2 regions of the Oceanobacillus sp. FSL W7-1304 genome follow, and region 1 is predicted to be linked to the other one. Evidence: riboswitches for the same ligand, from Rfam matches in the RefSeq annotation. Region 1 holds a riboswitch; the other holds the start of a gene.

What was found. Region 1 has a riboswitch for thiamine pyrophosphate ahead of thiW (energy coupling factor transporter S component ThiW). Riboswitches for the same ligand answer to the same signal wherever they lie in the genome.
Region 2: linked by a shared signal. The riboswitch ahead of NYE61_RS19335 (YkoF family thiamine/hydroxymethylpyrimidine-binding protein) and the one ahead of thiW (energy coupling factor transporter S component ThiW) in region 1 are both predicted to bind thiamine pyrophosphate.

Annotation. Positions count from the first base shown of each region.
Region 1 is NZ_CP150211.1:2,105,721-2,111,200, forward strand. It holds gene NYE61_RS10655 (ABC transporter permease) at 1-207, opposite strand, end outside; gene NYE61_RS10660 (ABC transporter ATP-binding protein) at 204-1,052, opposite strand; gene NYE61_RS10665 (LytTR family transcriptional regulator DNA-binding domain-containing protein) at 1,227-2,282, opposite strand; TPP riboswitch at 2,521-2,636, shown strand; gene thiW (energy coupling factor transporter S component ThiW) at 2,812-3,297, shown strand; gene thiD (bifunctional hydroxymethylpyrimidine kinase/phosphomethylpyrimidine kinase) at 3,375-4,175, shown strand; gene thiM (hydroxyethylthiazole kinase) at 4,178-4,948, shown strand; gene thiE (thiamine phosphate synthase) at 4,952-5,480, shown strand, end outside.
Region 2 is NZ_CP150211.1:3,905,732-3,911,211, forward strand. It holds gene NYE61_RS19320 (Gfo/Idh/MocA family oxidoreductase) at 1-236, shown strand, start outside; gene purU (formyltetrahydrofolate deformylase) at 342-1,241, shown strand; gene NYE61_RS19330 (sigma-70 family RNA polymerase sigma factor) at 1,881-2,420, shown strand; TPP riboswitch at 2,536-2,642, shown strand; gene NYE61_RS19335 (YkoF family thiamine/hydroxymethylpyrimidine-binding protein) at 2,739-3,347, shown strand; gene NYE61_RS19340 (ECF transporter S component) at 3,340-3,918, shown strand; gene NYE61_RS19345 (ABC transporter ATP-binding protein) at 3,915-5,480, shown strand, end outside.

The DNA of each region.
Region 1 (5,480 bases):
AATGGAACATTGCAGGAATGCTGTAACGATGGCTAAGGTCAAGTTAATTACTACATAGTGAACTTCTACTGTAAGATTATCCATTCGACCATAAAAAAATGCAAAAATGAGCGGCATTAAAATTGTTGTCGATACATACATATTTTTATATAAATCCTTCATATCCTTTTGAAAAATTGCCATGACACGTTTCATTGAAAAAGTCATACTAATTCCCTCCCTGTTACTTCTACAAAAATATCTCCTAATGTTGGTTCATTTGAATGGATGGAAACGATCTGATCGGTTGATAGGTACTTATATATTTCATCCGCGCCTTTCGAACCACCTGGTAAACTTAATTCGCGTCCATCTTTTAATTCAACTGTTACAGAGGAATCCGAAAATTGTCTGCGAAGAACTTTCGGCTCATCGAGCAACTGTATTTTTCCTTTATGCAAAAATGCAACGCGTTTACACAGTGTTTCCGCTTCACTCATATCATGTGTGGTCAAGAAAATGGTTGTTCCTTTTTCATTCAATTTGCGGAGTCCATCATGAATATGCTTTGAGTTCACTGGATCTAAAGCAGATGTTGGTTCATCTAAAAACAACAATTCCGGCTCATGCAGGAAGGCCCTTGCTAACGTGACACGCTGCAGCATTCCTTTTGAAAGCTTTGAAACTACCTTTTTCGTATCCTCCGTCAAATTAACCATCTCTAACACTTCACTAATTCGTTTCGATGGCACATTATAAAGCTCACAATACAATTTCAGATTGTCATAAATTGATAACCGCTGATACAATCCACTATTATCTGTAATAACACCAATTCGTTTTCGATAGGATGGCTTATTTAATGAAGCAACAGGCAAATTAAATACGGTCGCATCTCCAGATGTTTGCATCAATTGTCCAGTTAATATTTTTATAGTTGTCGTTTTTCCAGAACCACTCGGTCCTAAAAATCCAAATGTCTCTCCTTTTTTTACTTGAAAGCTTACATCTTCCAATGCAGCTTTATTACCAAAAATCTTTGCTAATGATTTCACTTCAATAATGTTTTCCAAAATTCTTCCTCCCCGTAGATCTCGTTTGTTTGTGACTCTAGAATAAATGGAAAGCGAAGGGAAATCAGCATATTTCCTATGAAAAGAGTATTTTTCAAGGTGAATGGCGCATTTTTAACGCTCAATTATCCGAGTTGCAAGTCTTGATATTTCTACTTTTTCGATGAACGGAGCTTATTTAAGGCCGAGTAGATCTTTTAATTCCGCCATTTTTGTTTTAGACAGCGGAACCTGCGACTTTTCCTTGTCATCCAAAATCAAACTATAACTATTTCGAGTCCATGTGATCACTTCACGAACCTTTTGTAAATTTACAATATACGAGCGGTGACATCTGAAAAATCCAAAATGCTGCAGGCGCTCTTCTAAATTCGTTAAGGTGAGTGAGCTTGGAAATGCTTCCCCTTTTATGTAAATATTTGCTTGACCATCATTGCTTTCAATATAATCAATCTCAGGGGGGTCAAATAAAACAATTTTATCGTTAACTTTCGTTGGAATTTTATTCAATTGAATTGGCTTTGTGTCTTTTTCATTATCTGTTTCTTCTGCTGGAATTAATTCTGTATCTCTTTCCTCTGTATCTTCCTCTGTTTCCGTCTCAATAATTCGTAAACCATCTTCATCCAATCGATAAACACGATCAGCAACCGTGACGGCACTTTCCATATTCCCAGTTAGAACAAGTATACTTTTATCTTCTTCTTGTATCTTTCTTGTAATATTAATAAATACACGTTTTGTCTCCATGTCTACATTCAAATCAGGCTCCTCAAAAACAAATAAAGAAGGATCCTGAATCAATAAACGTCCATATTGTACACGTTTCATTTCCGAAAATGTTAAATCTCTAATTCTCTTGTTTTTCTTTCCTTCCAGCTGTGTTAGATGGATAACTCGTTCAAACGTTTGTTTAACTTCATATAAGTCATAAAAAAATCGAAAATACTCAGAAACCGTTAATCTCTCATACATCCCATCTTCAAAAAAGCAAATACCAACTTGATGTAAAAATCCTCGCTTGTTTTCTGCAATAGTTACTTCCTTTACACGGATTTCCCCATTTACAATGGGGATTTTTCCGAGAATCATATTTAAAAGCGTGCTTCGAACATTTAGCGTTGAATAAATGGCAGTAATCTCCCCTTCAGCAATTTCTAAATTAAAAGCAGGAAATAGCTGTGTATCCTTTTCATGTTTTTCTATGTTTTTCATAGTTAAAATTGTCATTCTATCAGCCTTTCTTTAATACTTTTTTATATGTATCCTTTTATTCATTGTTATCTCCCATTACACAATAAAAAGTGCAATCACGTTCCGCTAAATCAAGAGTATGTACCATTTTTTTCGTAACGCTTCTACTATATAATTAGCAGACTACATTAGTTATACCATGTTTTCCATGTTAATAATGACAAAAGTTAAAAAATTTGTTAAGCTTAGAGATGAATTTACAATTCTATCGCATTTAAACTACTAGGGGTGCCCAAAAAGCGTGGGCTGAGAGGGAAGCGTGTATCATTTCCCGACTCTTATGGACCTGATCTGGTTAATACCAGCGGAGGGAAGTAGTCTGACATATGTCTAAACTATTTTTCACACGTATCAAGCTAGGTCCTAATGGATCTAGCTTTTTTACGTCCAGTTCTAGCTCCGTGTCCGTAGCTAAACTTCAAAATCCAGAAAGCAGCAATTGCTATAAAGAAGCGTACTGGTTTACATCACTGCTTTTTGTGATACCCCAGAAATGGAGGACTTGATGAATCGAACACGTTTATTAACTACTATGTCAGTATTTATTGCAATTGGGACAATCACCGCTCAACTATTATGGTTTCCCGCTGGAATTGCTAGAGCCTATCCTGTCCAGCATGCAATTAATGTCATGGCAGCTGTTACGCTTGGACCAGGTCCAGCTGTCGTTATCGCTTTTATGATTAGCTTACTTCGCAATATGCTCGGGCTAGGGACATTATTAGCATTTCCCGGTGCGATGGTTGGCGCATTTTTAGCAGGTTATCTTTATAAAAAATCCAGCAAGAAATCATTAGCCGCTATCGGTGAAGGCGTTGGAAGCGGGATTTTCGGTGCACTTTTCGCTGTCCCATTTGCTTACATTTTTATGGGAAGTTCTGCCGGAGCATTCGCCTTTATCCCACCATTTCTTGTTAGTAGTATTACTGGTTCTATTATCGGCTTATTTATCGTATCCAGGGTTTCAAGTAAACGTTTAATTCGTAATTAAATTGCATGATTTATAAAAGGATTTGAAAGAACGACACTTATATGTGAGGTATCTTCTGAAAGGATGGTGTATAACCAATGAAACAAGTAGCATGTGCACTTACAATTGCCGGTACAGATCCAAGTGGCGGTGCAGGTATCCACGCTGATTTAAAAACATTTCAAGAGCTGCAAAGCTATGGGATGTCCGTAATTACTTCGGTTGTGGCTCAAAATACAACAGGTGTTCAAGCCGTTCACCATGTACCGATTGAAATAATTGAACAGCAATTAGATTCCGTGATTTCTGATATGCCTATTCACGCACTGAAAACTGGAATGATCGCCAATCAGGAGATGATGAAAGTTATCCAGAAAAAAATAGCAGCACTTCAAGTTCCATATGTCATGGACCCTGTTATGGTTGCAACGAGCGGAGATGCTTTAATCGAAGAAGAGGCACGTGATTATTTACGCAAACAGCTTTTACCCCTGACAACACTTGTAACACCGAATATTCCAGAAGCTGAATTTCTTATTGGAGAAACGATTGAAACAACAGATGATATGAAACAAGCTGCAGAACTGCTTGTGAAGGAATTCGGTGTTGGTGCTGCTTTAATCAAAGGCGGACACAGAGAAGGGGAAGCAATTGATTTCCTTTATGATGGCTTAAATATACACAGCTTCTCAGCAGAGCGAATTGATACTAAAAACACACATGGAACTGGTTGTACGTACGCTGCAGCAATCACTGCTTATTTAAGTAAAGGTTTGTCTTTGTATAACGCTGTTAAGAATGGAAAGGATTTTGTCACGGCGGCAATTAAGTATTCATTCGACCTTGGAGCTGGGAGTGGTCCAACAAACCATTGGGCAATACGAAAGGATAAGTGCTAAACATGAATCCAACAATTATTAAAAGTGTACGGGAAAAGACACCGCTCATTCATCATTTAACAAACCAGGTTGTCATGAATTTTACCGCAAATGGACTGTTAGCCTTTGGTGGCGCCCCTGTAATGGCAAAAGCCGAAGAGGAAGCAAAGGATATGGCTTCTATTGCAGATGGTCTTTTAATAAATATCGGTACCTTAACAGCAAAGGATCTAGATGCAATGATTCTTGCTGGTAAAAAGGCAAATGAAAAAGGAATTCCCGTTGTACTTGACCCAGTAGGTGTTGCTGCAACGACATTTCGTACAACTGCTGTTAAACAAATTTTAAAAGAGGTAAAGCCTACTGCTATTAAAGGAAATGCTGGTGAATTAGCACATCTGGTCGATATCCCTTGGCAAACAAAGGGCGTGGAATCGCTTGGTGAGGGTAATGTTGAAGATATCGCTCGCAGCGTCGCACTGGAATACAAAACGACCGCTGTTGTTACAGGTAAAATAGACATTATTTGCACCGGAAAATCCTGCATGGAGAATCATACTGGGCATCCAATTCTAGCTAAAGTAACAGGTGCTGGTTGCTTGCTAGGTTCCATACTAACCGCCTGCTTAACAACGGATGACCCAATTGAAGAACAGGTACTCACAGCTGTTCATTTTTACGGATTAGCCGCCTCCCACGCAGCCGCAAGTCCGTCAGTGAACGGGTCAGGAACATTTATAGCTCCATTTATCGACGCACTTTCATTAGAACCCGAACAACTGGAGGGAAAATAAAACATGTTATTTCCAATGAAGCCATCCTTACGAAAGTATTTTATTATGGGCAGTCAAAATTGCGACCGTAATCCTGGAGATATACTGGAAGCTGCAGCTAAGGCTGGAATAACAGCATTTCAGTTTCGAGAAAAAGGTCCTTCATCACTTAACGGTAATGCGAAATTGGAATTAGGTAAAGAGTTACGAGCAATTTGCCGAAGCTATCACATTCCATTTATTGTGAATGATGATGTCGAGCTTGTGGAATTACTTGATGCAGACGGTATACATGTTGGTCAGGATGACCGATCAGCAGAAGAATTACGTCAAGCTTTTCCAAATAAAATTATTGGACTCTCTGTATCAACTACGGATGAAGTTGATAGAAGCCCGATAGATCTTGTTGATTACATTGGTGCGGGTCCAATTTTTTCCACAACAACAAAAACGGATGCGAAAGCGGCTGTTGGGTTGGAGTGGATTCAGACATTACGCGCACAATTCCCAATGCTTCCTATTGTCGGAATTGGAGGGATTGAAACAAAGAATG
Region 2 (5,480 bases), 1.8 Mb from region 1:
ACGGTGCGAATGGTTGTCAAGAGGTTATGATTAAGAAGGAAAATCGCGAAATAAAGCTCAATACACAAACAAATGAAAATCGCCTTTATTATGAGGTAGCTGAGATGCAGCAAATTTTTGCTGCAAAGGATTTTGAAAAATGCTATGCGTTGCTCGATTATACAAAGTCAGTTGTTGAAGTGCTAGAGGCAGCGAGAAAAGACGCAGAAATTGTATTTGATGCAGATTTACGTTAAAAAGCGTAGGATGTCTTTGTTGAATTGCAAAATATAGATAATACTTGACTGTTTCCAATCAATTGCCTAAAGTAAAATGATATTCGAAAAATGAGGGGAATAGGAATGAACAGTTATTCGGAAGGTAAAATACAAGCGTTTCAAAAACAAAATGACAATCGTGCTCGGTTTTTAATTAAATGTCCAGATCAACCTGGTATTGTGGCGGCAGTTTCAAAGTTCCTTTATGAGCACAATGCCAATATTGTCGCATCTGATCAGTTTACGATGAACCCTGAAGGTGGGGAATTTTTTATTCGGATCGAGTTCGAATGTCCTGATTTAAAAGGGCAAATGGGTAAACTGGAGACAACGTTTCTTCCAATTGCAGAGAAATTCAATATGGAATGGAAAATCATGTATGTTCGTGATATTAAAAACATGGCGATATTTGTCTCGAATGAACCGCACTGCTTATTAGAGCTCCTTTGGGAATGGCAAAGTGGCGATCTAATGGCAAACATTGCACTTGTGATAAGTAATCATGAGACTGCTCGTGAGATGGTCGAATCGCTGGGCATTCCATTTTATTATATACCAGCGAATAAGGAAATACGTCATCAGGTGGAAGAAAAACAGAAGCAATTGCTTGAACAATATGAAGTCGATTTAATTGTGCTTGCACGTTATATGCAGATTCTGACACCAGATTTTGTAGGGCATTATGAAAACCGTATTATTAATATCCATCATTCATTTTTACCAGCTTTTATTGGGGCGAAACCATATGAGCGTGCTTATCAGCGTGGAGTGAAAATGATTGGTGCGACATCACATTATGTAACGAATGATTTGGATGAGGGGCCAATTATCGAACAGAATATTGGCAGAGTCGATCACCGTGATAATGGAGATGATATGAAAAAAATTGGCCAATCGATTGAGCGAAGTGTACTAGCTCGAGCAGTAAAATGGCATCTCGAAGACCGCATCCTTGTCTATAAAAATAAAACAATTGTATTTTAATCAAAGGGCCAGTTCTGATCATGAGCTGGTTCTTTTTTATAGCTTAATTTCGACTTGCAGATATTTTAGTCATTATAAAAATAACCTGGTTCTAAGCTCCATGGTATGAGCTAACTCCCCCACGAAATACTGCGGGCGGAAGCATTTTGAGAATACGGTCTCAGCCTCCTCTGGAAAGCTTCCCAGCAGACATGTGTGTCGGTTAATTTGGTTGAAAGAGCAAAAAGAATCTATCGATAAGAAAGCAGTCACGGTCGTTTTGGATGAAATGATGAGAAGAAACAGCCGAGGCGCGGATACTTAGAAACAAAAACAATCGAGTTAAGAAATTTTACGAAAAGGAAAGAGCCGGCATGACATGTTAATCTGCAAAAATCCAGTCAGTGAGCGCTCCAATGAGAATCGCAAGGTAAATCACATGTTTTCAATAATAACTCTCCCACATTTCTATTAATTACTTAAAGGAAAACACTTTATTAATAGGAACATTTGTTCTATAATGAAGGTGATTAGAAAAAGAAGAAATAACGGACTAGCATTCGTTAATCGTTTTATCTTTGTACCATCAAAGTGAACAGGGTTGTAAATCGAACGAAAAAGTCTAAAAGCCAATGTGTATTTTAGACGAGGAGGGATTGAATGACCAATAACAACGTAACATTTGAAGAGATTGTTGAACAAAATGAGCGAAGAATTCACTATCATATCCATCGATTAAATATTAGAGACACCGAACAGGAGTTTTTTCAAGAGGGTTTAGTGGCGATGTGGAATGCATACGAGAAGCATCAACCAGATAAAGGCCCATTCGCAACATACTTCAACTATATAATTCGCAACCGTTTGATAGATTTAATACGTAAGACAAATAGAGAGAAGGAAAAGCAGATACTTTTGAATATTGAACAGAAAAGACTTCTCCATAATAGAAATTGTTATCGTAGTCATGTTATTTGCTATCCAATGATGATAGCTGAAAAGCCGATAACTGATGAGATTTTTTGGGAACATGTGAAAAAACAACTTACCGGAAATCAATGGAAATGGGTAACCTATTTTATTATCGAGAACATGTCTGTTAAAGAAATTGCTGAACAAGAAGGTGTTTCGATGGAGGCTGTAAAAAGCTGGGGAAAAGAGGCTAGGAGAAAGTTAAAATGTGGAGTGGCTAGATATTAGTAAAAGGATATATAGTCTAATGGGTAACGTATTCAATTACTAAATTTTAAAAATAATAAGTGCTTTACAATAAATCAAGCCTGTGGTATCTTGAAGACAGAAAACTTCATCATTATTTTTACGCTAGGGGAGCTGTGAAAGCGGCTGAGAAGAACTGGATTGTTCTGACCCTTTGCACCCGAACTAGATAATACTAGCGTGGGGAAGTGTAGTCAATCTGTATATCTTTCTATTGATATCGATATATACATGTAGACTGCATTCCCCAGGGATGTAGTTTTTTTGTTTGGAAATATATATAACAAGGAGGAATTTACAATGGTACATCAAACTTGTACGGAAAGTGATATTGCAGGAGCTAGTTTTTCAATTCATCCGATGAGTGATCAGTTTATCGAGATTATTAAAGATGCTTTAGAGGAGGCAGATACATCGAAGGTTCATATGGATACAGATGATGTAACAACAACTGTAAGAGGAAAGCTGACACATGTTTTTGATGTGACAAAGGCGATATTTGCTCATGCAGCAAAAAGTGGGAAACATGTTGCATTTGAAGCTACGTATTCATTAGGATGTCCTGGGGATTCAATGGGGGAGGCTTATATGGCAGAAGATGAGATTCCGCTGAATGCAGAGCATGTCAAACATATAAAGCAGCGGGTTGCAGCAAAATTTTCCTTGTATCCATTGGGCGGCGGTAATTATATGGATGTAATTTACAGTCAAATTGAGGCAATGAAGCAATACGTAGATGTTAGTCACGCCCATTATGCTACACGATTAGATGGTGAAGCGATTGCAATATTTGATGGATTGGAAAAAGTGTTTAAAGCAACCGTTGAAGGCGGCTCAAGTCATACGGTAATGACCGTTTCGATGTCAGCGAACAGTCCATCCCATACAGGAACGAATCAAAATGAATAATTGGCGCTTTAAAGAAATAGTTGTATTAGCAGCCTTGTCCGTTGTGTTCGCAGTCGTCTATTTAGCTTTTTTGCCAGTTGGAGCAGTCTTAGTTGGTTTCTTTGGACCAATTGGCTATGACTTTATTTTTGGTATTTGGTTTATTGTTTCGATTATTGCAGCCTACATTATACGGAAGCCTGGGGCCGCATTTTTATCTGAAACGATAGCAGCTATGGTCGAAGTGTTAATCGGAAATGCTGTTGGGCCAATGCTCATTGTTACTGGAATGATTCAAGGTATTGGTGCGGAAGCTGTATTTGCAGCAACTAAATGGAAGAATTATTCGACTTGGGTATTAATGGCAGCGGGAATGGGATCAGCTGTCACCAGTTTTATTTATGGTTATTTCATGAGTGGCTATGCTGCTTTAGCTACAGGCTATGTTCTAGCAATGTTCATTATTCGACTAATTAGCGGAGCATTGATTGCTGGATTATTAGGAAAGGCATTGAGTGATGGACTAGCTAAAACAGGTGTGTTATCAAGCTTTGCTTTAGGAAAAGAATATCGGAGGAAAAATGCGGCATGAGTTTAATGGTAGAAGTAAAGCAATTCTCTTTAAAATTTGAATCGAATCCACAGGGGGACACCCTGTCCAATTTGAATTTTCGTCTAAATCATGGTGAAAGCTTATTGCTATTAGGTCCTAGTGGCTGCGGAAAAAGCACATTAACGTATTGTCTGAACGGACTATATCCTCGCGAATTAGATGGAGAAGTACATGGAGAAATTGTCATTAATGGAAAAACAGTGACAGCATATCGTCCGGGCGAAATTAGTCAGCAAGTCGGAGTTGTTTTCCAGGATCCAGAGACACAATTTTGTATGCTGACTGTTGAAGATGAAGTTGCCTTTGGATTAGAGAATATCGGCATTCCGCATGAATTTATGGAAGAAAAAATTAACCATGTTCTAGAATTAGTACAGTTGCTTGCGTTTAAAAAGTCTGCAATAAGCTCACTTTCAGGAGGGCAAAAGCAAAGATTAGCACTTGCATGTATTCTTGCATTAGAGCCTTCTTTATTAATTTTAGATGAACCAACAGCTAATCTAGACCCGATTGCAACAAAGGATGTGATTCAGACCATCCAATCGATACAAGAAAAAACAAATTGCTCTCTTATTATTATTGAACACCAGCTGGATGGCTGGACAGAGCTAACAAATCGCTGTCTTTTATTGAATCGAAACGGTGAGATATTTTATGATGGTGATTTAAGAAATGCCATTGCGTGCAGGCTAGAAGAGTTGGAAGAACAAGGTATTTGGCTACCGAAAGTAACGCAATATTTCTTGAAAAACAGACCGCAAACAGAGCGGGAATTACCACTTACCGTAGGAGAGATAAACCCTTTTTCATTATTCGAGAGTAAAAGAGTGAATACAGCAAGTATACCCTCTGAAGCAGGTTTACCCTATGTAAAAGCTTCTCATATATCATGGAAGGTAGAACAGCAACCAATTATTCACGATATATCGCTAACGCTTTACCATGGTGAATTTATTGCAATTGTTGGGGCAAATGGCAGTGGGAAAACTTCTTTTTCTAGAATTCTAGCAGGTATTCAGCGGCCTACAAAAGGAAGCGTTTCTATAAAAGATAGAAAGATTGGAAGTTGGAAGGAGTCACAGTTACGGGAAGAAATCGGCTATGTTTTCCAGAATCCTGAGCATCAATTTATTGCAAACACGGTTTATGAGGAAATTGCATTTAGTCTTCGCTTAAAAATGGAAACGGAAGCAACAGTTAAAGAGAAAGTACAGGCAGTATTAGAAACATGTGGATTATTGCACTTACAACATGAGCATCCCTATACATTGAGCCAAGGACAAAAGAGACGTTTGAGTGTAGCAACAATGATTGTTGATGATCAGCCATTTCTATTGCTGGATGAACCAACTTTCGGACAAGATGCATCTTCCAATGCTCAGTTGATGGGACTATTACAAGGAAGATATAAATCGGGAGCAACAATTGCGATGGTTACACATGATATGGAATTGATTCATGATTATGCAACGAGGGTTCTAGTTCTCCACAAAGGCAGACTTGTTGCAGATCTCGCACCAGCGGAACTATGGGCGCAGCCA